3 regions of the Rathayibacter tritici genome follow, and region 3 is predicted to be linked to each of the others. Evidence: predicted binding sites of a transcription regulator. Region 3 holds the regulator's gene; each other region holds the start of a gene.

Region 1 (4,433 bases), 1.1 Mb from region 3:
CGCGTCCGCTCATTCCTGACCCTGGGGGATCCCATGACCACTCCGTACACGCCCGCGTCCGATCGCTACAACATCCTGGCGGTCGTCGGCTTCATCGCCTCGTTCTTCGTCTCCCTCGTCGGTATCGTGCTGGGCTTCATCGCCCTGTCGCAGATCAAGCGCACCGGGGAGAAGGGGCGTGGCCTCGCTCTCGCTGCCGTCATCATTGGCTTCGCCGCCATCATCATCTCCATCATCGCGTTCGTCGTGTTCTTCTCGATCGCGGCGACGATTCCCGCCACCGGGTACTGATCGACCGGCCCCGGGGGCACCAGCACCGCCAGGAGGACACCGTGACCGACGACACCGCGCCCACACCGCCGCCCGCGCCGTTCCCGCCTCCTCTCGGCGAGCCGTCGGCGGCCTCCCCGCCGCCACCGGCTGCCGCCGACCCCTACCCGGGACTCCCGTCCCACCGGCCGCCGATGAACGCGCTGGCGATCGCTGCGCTGGTCTGTGCTCTCCTGGGCCTGGCCCCGGCCGCGATCGTGCTGGGTCACGTCGGTTTCGCCCAGGCCGGGCGCTCCGGCCAGCGGGGCAGAGGCCTGGCCGTCGCCGGCTTCGTGCTCGGCTACCTCGCGCTCATCCTTGCTGTGATCGCGTCGATCGCCTGGACCGCCTTCGTCGGCGACTTGCGCGACGGCGGGTACCTGCCCGCCTGATCCGGCGAACGTCCCCCGCCGCTCGCTCGGGCGCTGGCTAGACTCGCGCCATGAGCGACGACAGCACCCGTCCCAGCCCCGGCTCCGACGACCCGCACAGCTCCGTCCCGGTCCCGCCCATCCCCCCGGTCCCGCCCGCTCCGCCCTCGCGTGCGGCGCGGCCGCTCGCCGACTCCGCGCCGCAGGCCTACGGCTCGCCGCCGCCGTCCGCGCCGGGCCCCGCCGCCGACGCGCCGCCCCGCTACCCGTCCGCGTACGAGCCGGCACCGGTCGTCCCGCGCACGCTGAGCCTGGTCGGGATGATCCTGGGCATCGTCGGCCTGGTCATCACGATTTTCGCCTGGGGCCTCGGTTTCCTGCTGTCGGCTCCGGCCGTCGTACTCGGCTTCCTCGGACGCCGTCGCGAGCCGGGTGCCCGCGGATTCGCGCTGACCGCGATCATCACCGGGTTCGCCGGCATTGTCCTCTCATTGATCTTCCTCGCGATCACGATCGTGTTCGTCGTGGTAGCGGTCGCCGCCGGGAACTCCGACTACTGACCGGAGGTGGGGCGCTCCACGCGCTCCGCGAGGAGGGCGCGGTGGCGCCCGGCGATCCGCGTCAGGATCAGCACGGCGCTGGTCCGTCCCGCGAGGCCCAGGCGTTTGCGGAAGCGGGCCGGATCGACGTCGACCCCGCGCTTCTTGATGTCGAGCACGCCGATGCCGCGCGAGCGCAGCTCCTTCGACAGAGTGCGCTCGTCCAAGGGCAGCTCGGCGAGGACGCGGAAGCTGCGGAGAAAGGGTGAGACGGCCGCTTCGTCGCCGGTCAAGTAGGCGATGCCGGGTGAGAGCATCCGCGAGCCGCTCGCGCGGGCGAGGTCACCCAGCAGCCGCGCGCGGATGGCGGAGCCGTCCGGCTCGTGGATGTAGCCGCCGAGCTCGCCGACCTCCTCGTCCTCGCTGTCGCCGGTCGCGGTGAGCTCTGCCGACCCGGCCGAGCCGAGCAGGAGCGCGGAGCGGCCCACGCCCGGCCGGGCAAGTGCGCCGAACCACAGTCCCGTCTCGACCAGCTCGCCCTCCACCGAGACCCACTGCGCCTCCGCATCGCGGGGTAGGCGCTCACGGTCGAAGCCGGGACCCACTTTCACGCCCACCGGGCGGTGCTCGGCGAGGCCGAACGCGAACTGCAGCGAGGGGGAGTAGTCGTCCGGATTCTCGAGTCGGCGGGTCTCGCGATGGCCGGCCGTGCGCCGGGCCGGATCGAGGTAGACAGCGTCGAAACCGTCGAGGTCGAAGGCCTCGGCCGTCGCGTGCACGGCCCGCGCTGCGGGGAACGGGGCGAGATTGAAACTGGCGAGGGTCGCCGTCACCTCGTCGGCCTCGACTGCGGTGACCGCTAGGTCGATGGCGGCCATCGCGAGGGCGTCGCCGCCGATACCGCTGCCGAGGTCGGCGATGCGCGTCGCTCCCGCGGCAACGAAGCGGCCAGCGTGCAGGGCGGCGACGCGCAGGCGGGTCGCCTGCTCCAGCCCGGCATCGGTGAAGAGCATGGAGCGGGCGAACTCGCCGAACTTCGCCTCCGCCTTCTGCCGCAGCCGCGCCTGTGTCAGCACCGCGGAGACGAGGACGGGGGAGTGGCCGGCCGCGCGCAGGCGGGCGACGGCCCGCACCAGGTCGTCCGACCGGTAGCCGTCGAGGGAGCCCAGGAGCCGCAGGCCCTCGGGGGAGAGGAGCTCGACCAGCTCATCGCGTTGCATCCGGCCATGCTAGGCCACGCCCTGTGGCCGATCCGGCGCCCTGCTTGGCACTCTGATTGCACGAGTGCCAGCGAAGCCCCTACGATGGATCTAGCACTCTCGGAGCGTGTGTGCCAGAACCGCGTTCCGCCCACATCGTCGTCAAGAAAGAGGTCAACCGTGTCGGTGTCCATCAAGCCGCTCGAAGATCGCATCGTTATCAAGCAGGTCGAGGCGGAGCAGGTGACCGCTTCCGGTCTCGTCATCCCCGATACCGCCAAGGAGAAGCCGCAGGAGGGCGAAGTCGTCGCCGTCGGGCCGGGTCGCATCGACGACAACGGCAACCGCGTGCCGCTCGACGTCGCCGTCGGCGACAAGGTGATCTACTCCAAGTACGGCGGAACCGAGGTCAAGTTCGGTGGCGATGACCTCCTGGTCCTCTCCGCCCGCGACGTCCTCGCGGTCGTCGTCCGCTAATCAGCACCCCCGCAGGGGCCCGTCGACCTCGGTCGGCGGGCCTCTGCGTCGTTCCCGGTCCTCCTCGCGACCAGTGGCCTGATCCGACGGGTGCAGCGCCGTTCGGCCACCCTGTGCCTGCGTAGCATCGGGGGAGTGTCCAGCTCCCACCCCACTGCCGAGTCCGCCTCGTCGACCACGGGTGCGCCCGTCGGCGAGGCAGTGGAGGCGCCTGCGGCCACGAAGGACTCGAGCCCGATGTCCGGCACCGGCCTGATCTTCGCCTTCTCGGCCTACCTGCTGTGGGGCGCGATGCCCCTGTACTTCATTGCGATGGCGCCGGCGTCCCCGTTCGAGATCGTCGCCTTCCGCGTGCTCTTCTCGCTCGTCTTCTGTGCGATCCTGCTCACGGTGCTCCGCGGCTGGCGCTCCTTCGGCGCTGTGGTGCGCCGCCCCCGCATGCTCGGAGTGATGGCGATCGCCGGCGTGCTGATCTACATCAACTGGCAGGTCTACGTGATTGCCACGACCACAGGCCACGTGATCGAGGCGGCGCTGGGCTACTTCATGAATCCGCTGGTGACGGTGCTGTTGGGCGTGCTGGTGCTGCGCGAGCGCCTCCGTCCGTTGCAGTGGGTTGCAATGGGCGTCAGCGCGGTGGCCGTGCTCGTCATTGCGGTGGGCTACGGATCATTCCCCTGGATCTCCCTCGCCCTCGCCTTCTCTTTCGGCTTCTACGGCCTGGTGAAGAGCCGGGTGGGCGGCACGGTGGATGCCGTCGGCGGCCTGACGCTCGAGACCCTCTGGCTGACTCCGCTCGCCATCGTCCAACTCATCGTGGTCGGATCCACGGTCGGGCTCACCCTGACGACCGAGGGGACCGGGCATGCGCTGATCCTCGCCTCCGCCGGCGTCGTCACGGCCGTCCCGCTGCTCCTGTTCGCCGGCGCCGCCCGCCGGCTGCCGCTCTCGATCGTCGGTTTCGTGCAGTATCTGACGCCGTTCCTGCAATTCCTGGTCGGCGCGTTCGTGCTGCACGAGGAGATGCCGCTGGAGCGCTGGATCGGCTTCGCGCTGGTGTGGGCGGCCCTGGCGATCTTCTCAGGCGATCTCGTCGCTGCCGAGCGCAGGCGGCGCCGTTCCGCTGTCTGATCTGCGGAACGCGTCGTCCTGACGCGGTGCGACAGCGGAAAGGTAACGATCCGGTCGCGAAACGTATTGGTAACATCCCTGTATTGTTCACGGCTGCTTCTAAGGTTAGGTTGGCCGAGCGGTTGCCACCGGCGCCGCTCCCACTGACACACACCTTTCAAGGAGCAACATGGGCGTTTACGCGAAGGCCGGCTCGGCCCGCGCGCGGTCCCTCCGGGCAACCCTCGGCGGCGTCGCCATTCTGGGCGCCAGCGCTCTCGTCCTCGCTGGCTGCGCCAGCGGTGGCGACAGCGGATCGGGCGGCGACAGCGGTTCGGGCGACCTGTCCCTGAAGATCGGCACGATCCTCCCGCAGACCGGCACTCTTGCCGTCCTCGGCCCGCCCGAGATCGCGGGCGTCGACCAGG
Region 2 (4,433 bases), 1.1 Mb from region 3:
CCGATGAGGCCCGCGTCGAGGAGTTCGGCCTGAAGAAGATGTGGAAGTCGCCCAACGGCACGATCCGCAACATTCTCGGCGGCGTGATCTTCCGCGAGCCGATCATCATCTCGAACATTCCGCGCCTGGTTCCGGGCTGGAACAAGCCGATCATCATCGGGCGCCACGCATTCGGCGACCAGTACCGCGCCACCGACTTCGTCTTCAAGGGCAAGGGCACGCTCACCGTCGAGTTCACGCCCGAGGACGGCTCCGAGCCGATGAAGTTCGAGGTCTACAAGGCCCCCGACGACGGCATCGCGCAGGTCCAGTACAACCAGGACGCCTCGATCCGCGACTTCGCTCGCTCGTCCCTGAACTACGGCCTCTCGCGCAACTACCCGGTCTACCTCTCGACCAAGAACACGATCCTCAAGGCCTACGACGGGCGCTTCAAGGACATCTTCGAGGAGATCTTCGAGACCGAGTTCAAGGAGCGCTTCGACGCCGCCGGTCTCACGTACGAGCACCGCCTCATCGACGACATGGTCGCCTCGGCCATGAAGTGGGAGGGCGGCTACGTCTGGGCCTGCAAGAACTACGACGGCGACGTCCAGTCCGACACCGTCGCCCAGGGCTTCGGATCGCTCGGCCTGATGACCTCGGTGCTCTCCACTCCCGACGGAAGCGTCGTCGAGGCGGAGGCGGCGCACGGCACGGTCACGCGCCACTATCGCCAGCACCAGGCGGGAAAGCCCACCTCGACCAACCCGATCGCCTCGATCTACGCCTGGACGCGCGGCCTCGCGCACCGCGGCACGCTGGACGGCAACCAGGAGCTCATCGACTTCTCGCTCACGCTCGAGGACGTGGTCATCACGACGGTCGAGTCCGGAAAGATGACGAAGGACCTCGCCCTGCTCGTCGGCCCCGAGCAGGGCTGGCAGACGACCGAGGAGTTCCTCGCGACCCTCGACGAGAACCTGAAGGTGCGCATGTCGGCCTGACCGCCGGTTCTCACGAGAGTGCCCGGCTCGCACGGATCCAGCGAGCCGGGCACGTCGCCGCAGTCAGGTCTCGGGGCGCGGGCACCTCAGAGTGCTCGGGCGAGCTGCTGCATCGCGCGCAGCGGATCCGGACCGGACGGCATCAGCACCACGCTCGACGCTCCCGCATCGTGCAGCTGGGCGATGCGTCGCCGGGCGTCATCGGGGGCGCCCACGACGGACAGCTGGTCCAGCCAGGCCTCGGGCAGGTCGCGGACAAAGGCGGCTCGATCGATGCTTCTCGCGCGCAGCCGTGCGAACTCGTCGGCGAAGGGGAGCGGCTCGATGTGCGGAGCCCAGTCGGGCTCGCCGATCCACTCCAGTCCTGGCCGCACCGCGTCGCGGGCGGCGGCGGGGTCGTCATCCACGGCGGCGACGGAGTAGGCGACGATCCGACCGGCGGTGCCGAGGTGGTGGCGGGCCACCGCCAGATACTCCGGAGTGACGGGCTCGGCCAAGACGGCCCCGTCGGCGATCCGGCCCGCCAGCGCGAGCGACTTCGGCCCGCGGACGCCGGCGAGCAGCGGTGGCACCACAGCGGGCGGTGACTCCAGCGCGAGGTCGTCCACGTGGACGTAGCGACCGGACCGAGTGGTCCGCTCGCCGCTGAGCAGCGAGCGGATCGCGTCGAACTGCTCCTCGAGCAGAGTGAGCGGGCTCTGCGGCCAGACGCCGATGCCGCGCATCCACTGCGGCATGCCGTGACCGATGCCGGCGTGGATCCGGCCGGGGAACAGTTCGGCGAGGGTGCCGAGCTCCATCGCGGTGAAGGCAGCGGTGCGGACGGCTGCGGGCAGGATGCCGATGCCGACGACGATCCTCTCGGTCGCCGCGAGAACGGCGCCGGCCTGGGCGATACCGCCGCGGAAGCCGAGGTCCTCGACGAGCCAGAGTTCGTCGAACCCGAGCTCCTCGGCGCGGCGGGCGTAGTCGAGCACCTCGGCGGCGGGCAGATCACGGGGGAGCAGGACACCGACAGCGGTGTCGAAGGATGGGGCGCGCATCCGGCCAGCGTAGGGCCTGCGGGCACGAGGAGGGCCCGCGCGCTCTGACGCGCACGGGCCCCCGAATGATGTCTGCTACTCGGCGCTCGCCTCGCCGATCCGCACCTGCTCGGGGCGGGCGCTCGAGACGACTTCGATGCGGCGCGGGCGCGCCTTCTCGCTGACGGGGATCGTCACCGAGAGCACGCCGTTGTCGTAGGACGCCGCGATGCGCTCGGTGTCGACGCCCTGGCCGAGGCTCAGCTGGCGGACGAACGTTGCCGATTGGCGCTCGCGGGTGATCCAGGTGACGTCGTCAGCGCTCGCGACGGTGCGCTGAGCGCGGATGGTCAGGAGCTGACCGTCGACGTCGACGTCGACCGAACCCGGGTCGATGCCGGGCAGGTCGGCGGTGAGGACGTAGTGGTCGCCGTCGCGGTAGAGGTCGATCGGCATCCGGCGGGGCCCCTGGCCGGAGCCGAGGAGCGCGCTGGCAAGGCGGTCGAGTTCGCGGGCGGGGTCGTAGGTGAGAGCCATTGAGATCACTCCATTCGGTCGTGCAACGAAGAGTTTCAAGAGTTGAGCCGATCCGGCTCAACACCACAAAATTTAGCACTCCACCCGGGAGAGTGCCAAGTTGCGATGTCCCCGAATCGGTCACTTCGTTACCTACTCGTAACAAAGCTGGGCAATTGAGTTCGTAGGGTCGGTTCTGCGTGGAAACCGATCCGGTTTCCAGCGACTGTGAGTAAGGACATCGTTTGCCGATCCACCTGTCCCATCGTCCACCCGTCCGCCGCGCTGGAAGGCGCATCCTCGCGGGCTTCGCCGTCCTTGGAGTCGCCGCGACGGCGGCCTTCGCCAGCACCGGCGCCAGCGCCGCCCCTCTCGCCGGAACCGCATCACTCGTCGGCGGGCTCTCCACCGGCCAGAGCTTCGATGACGGCGATTACGTCGTCACCCTGGTCGAGCCCTCCGCGGCTACCTACCAGGGCACGGACGCCCGCTTCGCCCGCACCGCCCCCGCGGAGGGCGCGCAGCTGCAGGCCGCCTCCGCACCAGTGGAGGACTACTCCGCTCACCTCGAGCAACGCCAGCAGGATGTGGCCTCCGCGGTCGACGCTGCCATCGGCTACCACTACACCGTCGCCCTCAACGGCTTCTCGGCGAGCCTCTCCGGCGAGCAGGCGGGCGAGCTCGCGAGCCGCCGCGACGTCGCTCAGGTCCGCAAGGTCGAGAATCTGAAGCTCGATCGTGCCGCGCAGACGGCGCCGCCCGCCGAGACCGCCGCCGGCATCCCGGTGCCCGACACCGGACAGCAGCGCTCGACCGATTTCCTCGGCCTCGAGGGCGAGAACGGCGTCTGGCAGAAGCTGGGCGGCGTCGACAAGGCGGGCGCAGGCGTCGTCGTCGGCGTCATCGACTCCGGCATCGCACCCGAGAACCCCTCCTTCGCGGGCCCGCCCCTGGCGACCTCGCCCGGAGCGGCCCCCTCGACGGACGGCACCACCACCTCCTTCGTGAAGTCGGACGGCGGAACCTTCGTCGGCTCCTGCTCGCCGGGGCTTCCCGCCTCCGAGCAGTGGAACGGCGACGAGTGCAACCAGAAGCTGATCAGCGCCCGCTGGTTCCTCGGGGACGAGAAGGTCGGCTCGAAGGACCACCCCGAGTATCGCTCCCCGCGCGACGGCGGCGGACACGGCTCGCACACTGCGAGCACTGCCGCCGGCAACAACGGCGTCGAGGCCAGCGTCGACGGCTACGACTACGGGCGGATTTCCGGCGTCGCGCCGGCCGCGAAGGTCGCCGCCTACAAGGTCTGCTGGAACGGACCCAACGACGACGACTTCTGCTCCGGGTCGGGCATCCTCGCCGCCATCGACGCCGCGACCAAGGACGGCGTCGATGTCATCAACTTCTCGATCGGCGGCGGCGCGGCCATCTCGACCCTGACCACGATCGACGAGGCGTTCCTCAACGCCGCCGCCGCGGGTGTGTTCGTCGCGGCCTCGGCCGGCAATGCCGGTGCGGGCGCCTCCACCCTCGACCACGCGTCGCCCTGGTACACCACGGTCGCCGCATCCTCCATCCCGACCTACACCGCGACCGCCACCCTCGGTGACGGCCAGAAGTTCGTCGGAGGATCCATCTCGGTCCACGACGACGTCACCGGACCGCTGGTCACCAGCGCCGATGTCGTCCGGCCCGGCACCGAGAACCCCACTCTTTGCGAGAGCGGCACGCTCGACCCCGACAAAGTGAAGGGCAAGGTAGTCGCCTGCACGGCGGGTGTCACCGCGCGCCTGTCGAAGTCGGTCGAGGTCGAGCGGGCCGGCGGCATCGGCATGCTGCTGCTCAACCCGACCCCGAACGCTCTGCACGTCGATGACCACTCGGTCCCGAGCATCCAGATCGACTCGCAGGC
Region 3 (4,433 bases):
ACGAGCACCACTCGCGCCGCCTCGGCGCTCTCCACCACCGCGGTCGCGACCAGGCCGCGCCCGTCGCCGACCCGCACACTCTCGCCCGCGCGGATCCGGCTGACGGTCGCCGCGTGCCGCGCCTCCGCTCCGGTGAGCGCCAGCCGACCGCCGACGAGGAAACCTGCGGAGTCTAGCGATTCGTCGATGTAGTGGTGCGCCACGGCTCAGCCGAGGAAGCGGTCGCGGAGCTTGGAGAACAGGCCCTGCTGGAAGTGCGTCAGCGCGGGCTTCTGCGGCTTGTAGTGCTTGGCGAGCTCCTGGACCAGCTCCCGCTCGCGGTGCCCCAGCTTCGTCGGGGTGACGACCTGGATGCCGATGCGCAGATCGCCGCGTCCGCTGCCGCGCAGCCGCGTCACTCCGCGGCCCTTGATGGTGACGATCTCGGTGCTCTGCGTACCCGGCTTGATCTCGATCTCGATGTCGCCGTCGAGGGCTTTGAGCGACGCGGTCGACCCGAGGATCGCGTCCGTCATCTGCACCTCCAGGGTGCAGAGCAGGTCGTCGCCGTTGCGGCTGAAGACGTCGTGGTGCTTGACCTTGATCTCGAGATAGAGGTCGCCGTTGGGGCCGCCGGCCGGGCCGACCTCGCCACTGCCGGGCATCTGTAGGCGCAGTCCTGTGTCGACACCCGCGGGGACGTCGACGGGGATGGTGCGGCGCGCGCGGACGCGGCCCTGGCCCTGGCAGGTGGAGCAGGGCGTCGCGATGACGGTGCCGTAGCCGCGGCAGGTGCCACAGGGGCTGGCGGTCATCACGTTGCCCAGGAGCGAGCGGACCGTGCGCTGGATCTGACCGGAGCCGTGGCAGATGTCGCAGGTGACCGGCGAGGTGCCGGGCTGGCAGCACGAGCCCTGGCAGGTCTCGCAGAGCACAGCGGTGTCCACCTCGAGGTCGCGGTGCGCGCCGAAGACGACCTCGTCGAGCGAAACCTCCACCCGCAAGAGGGCATCCTGCCCACGCTCGCGGCGGGAGCGCGGCCCGCGGGACGAGCCCTGCGCGCCCTGTCCGAAGAAGGTCTCGAAGATGTCGCCGAAGCCGCCGAAGCCTTGACCGCCACCGCCGAAGCCCTCCTGCGGGCCGCGGTCGTACTGCGCCCGCTGCTGCTCGTCGCTCAGGACGTCGTAGGCGTGCGTGACGAGCTTGAAGCGCTCGGAGGCGTCGCTGCTCGGGTTGACGTCGGGGTGCAGCTCGCGGGCGAGTCGGCGGTACGCCTTCTTGATCTCGTCGGCGGAGGCGTCGCGGTCGACGCCCAGCACTTCGTAGTGATCGGCCACAGGTGGCTTCGTCCTTCGTTCGTGGGTCGATGGGGCGGGCACTGCGCGCCCGAGGGAACCGGCGGGGCCGGGAGGTCTGGCCTACTCCTCGCCGAGGAGGCGGGAGAGGTAGCGGGCGACGGCGCGCACCGCCGTGATGTTCCCGGAGTAGTCCATCCGGATCGGGCCGAGCACGCCCAGGCGCGAGACCTGGCCGCCCCCGGTGTTGTAACCGCTGGTGAGCACGGAGGTCTCCTGCAGGCCGAACGGCGCGTTTTCGCGGCCGATGCGCACCGAAATGCCTCGGGGATCAGGCGTCATCTCGGCGAACAGGCGCAACAGCTCCACCTGCTCCTCGATCGCCTCGAGCACCGGGTAAATGCTGCCCGAGAAGTCCTCCTCGGTGCGGACGAGGTTGGCGGCGCCGGCCATCACCAGGCGGTCCTGACGGTTGGCACCGACCTGCTCGAGCAGGGTCTGCACGATCGGCGCCAGCATGGGAGCCCGCTCCGGGCTGAACCGCTCGGCGACCGAGCCGAGCGTCTCGGCCGCCTGCTGAAGGCCGAGGCCGAGCACGGCCGTGTTGAGCTTGGCGCGGATCTCGCCCAGGAGCGCGTCGTCGATGTCCTCCGGGGTCTCGAGCACGCGCTGGTCGACCCGGCCCGTGTCGGTGATCAGCACCGACAGGAGCCGGCGCGGAGCGAGGGCGACGAGCTCCACGTGGCGCAGCCGCGCGGCTCCGAACGACGGATACTGCACGAGCGCGACGCTGTTGGTGAGCTGCGAGAGCAGGCGCACGGTCTTGACCAGCACCTCGTCGAGGTCCGGGCTCTGACCGAGGAAGGTCTCGATCGCCTGCCGCTGGGCTGAGGTGAGCGGTCGCAGGTCGGCGAGCTGGTCGACGAAGAGGCGATAGCCCTTGTCGGTCGGGACGCGGCCGGAGGAGGTGTGCGGAGCGGCGATCAGCTCCTCCTCCTCGAGCTGGGCCATCTCGTTGCGGATGGTCGCGGCCGAGACACCGAACGCGTGCCGCTCGACGATCGACTTGGAGCCGACCGGCTCTCGGTGTGCGACGTAGTCCTGCACGATCACGCGCAGGACCTGGAGACCGCGCTCCGTCACCATACGACCGACCTCCCGCCGGACTCCGAGTGCCCGCGGGCACGACCGTCTGCGGCGCGCGCGCCGCGCGGAGCCTGGCACTCCGCAACTCTGAGTGCCAATCATAACCGGGTGACAGACGACGGGACGAGGTTGCGCCGGTATCGGCCGGGTTCGGCCCTCTGAGCGGCCTGTGGAGGAGCATCGTCGTCCCTGCGGAAGCACAGCCCGCGCTGCCACGTGCGGACGCGGCCGCCGCATGCCACGATGGACGCCGAGCGCTCGGGGATGCCCGGCGCCGACGTCGGAACGGAGACCATCATGTCGGCCACCCCTCCCCCGCCCCCCGCCTACGGCACACCGGCTGCACAGCTGAACCCCGCGGACGAGAAGACCTGGGCCGTCCTCACGCACGTGATCGGCATCTTCTTCAACTTCTTGCCGTCGCTGATCGTCTTCCTGGTCTTCAAGGGCCGCGGACCGTTCCTGGAGGCGCACGCGAAGTCGGCACTGAACTTCCAGCTCACCATGCTGATCGCGTACGTGGCCGGGACGATCCTGTCCTTCGTGCTGGTCGGCTTCATCGTGTTCATCGTGGTGCCGATCCTGGTGATCGTGTTCGCGATCATCGCCTCGGTGCGGGCTAGCGCGGGTGAGTACTACACGTACCCGCTCAGCATCCCGTTCTTCAAATAGCGGCGGGTTCGGGGCGGCCTCAGCCGTCGGTGAGACGGCGCACCACCGCGTCGGCCAGCAGCCGGCCGCGCAGCGTCAGCACCACGCGGCCCTGCAGTGCGGCCCGGCCGTCGATCAGGCCATCGGCGATGAGACCCGCCACGTCGCTCCGCCGCTCCGGGTGGATCGAGGCGATCGGCAGGCCGTCGGCCAGACGAGATCGCAGCAGTACGTCCTCCACCTGCCGCGTGCTCGCGTCGAGCGTTTCGCGCCCGGCAGCCGGTGACGCGCCCGCGCTCAGCCGGTCGGCATAGGCCGCGGGGTGCTTCACATTCCACCAGCGCACGCCACCGACGTGGCTGTGCGCCCCCGGACCGATCCCCCACCAGTCGTGGCCGAGCCAGTAGGAGAGGTTGTGCCGCGAGCGGTGCGCGTCGTCCCGCGCCCAATTGCTGACCTCGTACCAGGAGTAGCCCGCCGCGGCCAGGCGCGCGTCCGCGAGCTCGTACATGTCGGCGGTCAGGTCGTCGTCCGGGGTCGCGACCTCGCCGCGGCGGATCTGCCGGGCGAGCTTCGTGCCGTCCTCGACGATCAGCGCATAGGCCGAAAAGTGGTCCGGCCGGTTGGCAAGCGCGGAGTCGAGCGAGCGCTCCCAGTCGGCCAGCGACTCCCCCGGCGTGCCGTAGATGAGGTCGAGGCTGACCTGCAGGCCGGCCTCCCGCGCCCACTCGACCACGAGCGGCACCCGCTCCGGGTCGTGGGTGCGCTCGAGAGTGGCGAGCACGTGCGGCACGGCCGACTGCATCCCGAAACTCACCCGCGTGAAGCCGGCCTCGGCCAGCGCCCGCAGGTACGCGGCGTCGACGGAGTCGGGGTTCGCCTCCGTCGTCACTTCGGCATCGGCGGCGAGGCCGAAGTGGGAGCGCAGGCCGGCCAGCATCCGCACCAGATCGCCCGCGGGCAGGAGCGTGGGTGTCCCTCCGCCGAAGAAGACCGTGCGGGCTGGGCGGTGGGGCAGGCCCGCACGCGCAAGAACTCCGGCGCCGAGGGCCATTTCGGTGATCGCCTCGTCGGCGTAGTCCTGCTTCTTCGCCCCCCGGAGCTCCGTCGCGGTGTAGGTGTTGAAGTCGCAGTAGCCGCAGCGGACCCGGCAGAACGGTACGTGCACGTACAGGCCGAGGTCGCGGTCCTCGACGCCGTCGGCGACGGATGCGGGCAGACCGCCGTCCGGCGGGGCGGGGTCGGCGATCGGGAGGGCGCTCCCCACGTCAGCTGACGCGCGCGGGGAGCAGCGCGCGGAGGTACTTCGCAACCTGGCGCTTCTGCACGGCACGCAACACGGGCGCACCCAGGCGGTACAGG

The links. The regulator HrcA, encoded in region 3, represses chaperone genes, less so after heat shock. The targets are predictions, from matches to a motif close to TTNGCACTCGNNNNNNNCGAGTGCNAA.
Positions count from the first base shown of each region.
Region 1: groES (co-chaperone GroES) is a predicted target of HrcA. The motif match lies at 2,484-2,510, and genes of this name have one in related genera.
Region 2: A6122_RS03550 (Hsp20/alpha crystallin family protein) is a predicted target of HrcA. The motif match lies at 2,618-2,644, and genes of this name have one in related genera.

Region 1 is NZ_CP015515.1:680,746-685,178, forward strand. It holds gene A6122_RS03230 (DUF4190 domain-containing protein) at 34-291, shown strand; gene A6122_RS17100 (DUF4190 domain-containing protein) at 333-701, shown strand; gene A6122_RS03240 (DUF4190 domain-containing protein) at 752-1,240, shown strand; gene A6122_RS03245 (class I SAM-dependent methyltransferase) at 1,234-2,439, opposite strand; gene groES (co-chaperone GroES) at 2,599-2,895, shown strand; gene rarD (EamA family transporter RarD) at 3,133-4,026, shown strand; gene A6122_RS03260 (ABC transporter substrate-binding protein) at 4,196-4,433, shown strand, end outside.
Region 2 is NZ_CP015515.1:752,236-756,668, forward strand. It holds gene A6122_RS03540 (NADP-dependent isocitrate dehydrogenase) at 1-986, shown strand, start outside; gene A6122_RS03545 (LLM class flavin-dependent oxidoreductase) at 1,073-2,029, opposite strand; gene A6122_RS03550 (Hsp20/alpha crystallin family protein) at 2,105-2,545, opposite strand; gene A6122_RS03555 (S8 family serine peptidase) at 2,770-4,433, shown strand, end outside.
Region 3 is NZ_CP015515.1:1,815,284-1,819,716, forward strand. It holds gene A6122_RS08295 (16S rRNA (uracil(1498)-N(3))-methyltransferase) at 1-203, opposite strand, end outside; gene dnaJ (molecular chaperone DnaJ) at 207-1,316, opposite strand; gene hrcA (heat-inducible transcriptional repressor HrcA) at 1,398-2,420, opposite strand; gene A6122_RS08310 (DUF4870 domain-containing protein) at 2,664-3,092, shown strand; gene hemW (radical SAM family heme chaperone HemW) at 3,112-4,338, opposite strand; gene A6122_RS08320 (DUF1990 family protein) at 4,340-4,433, opposite strand, start outside.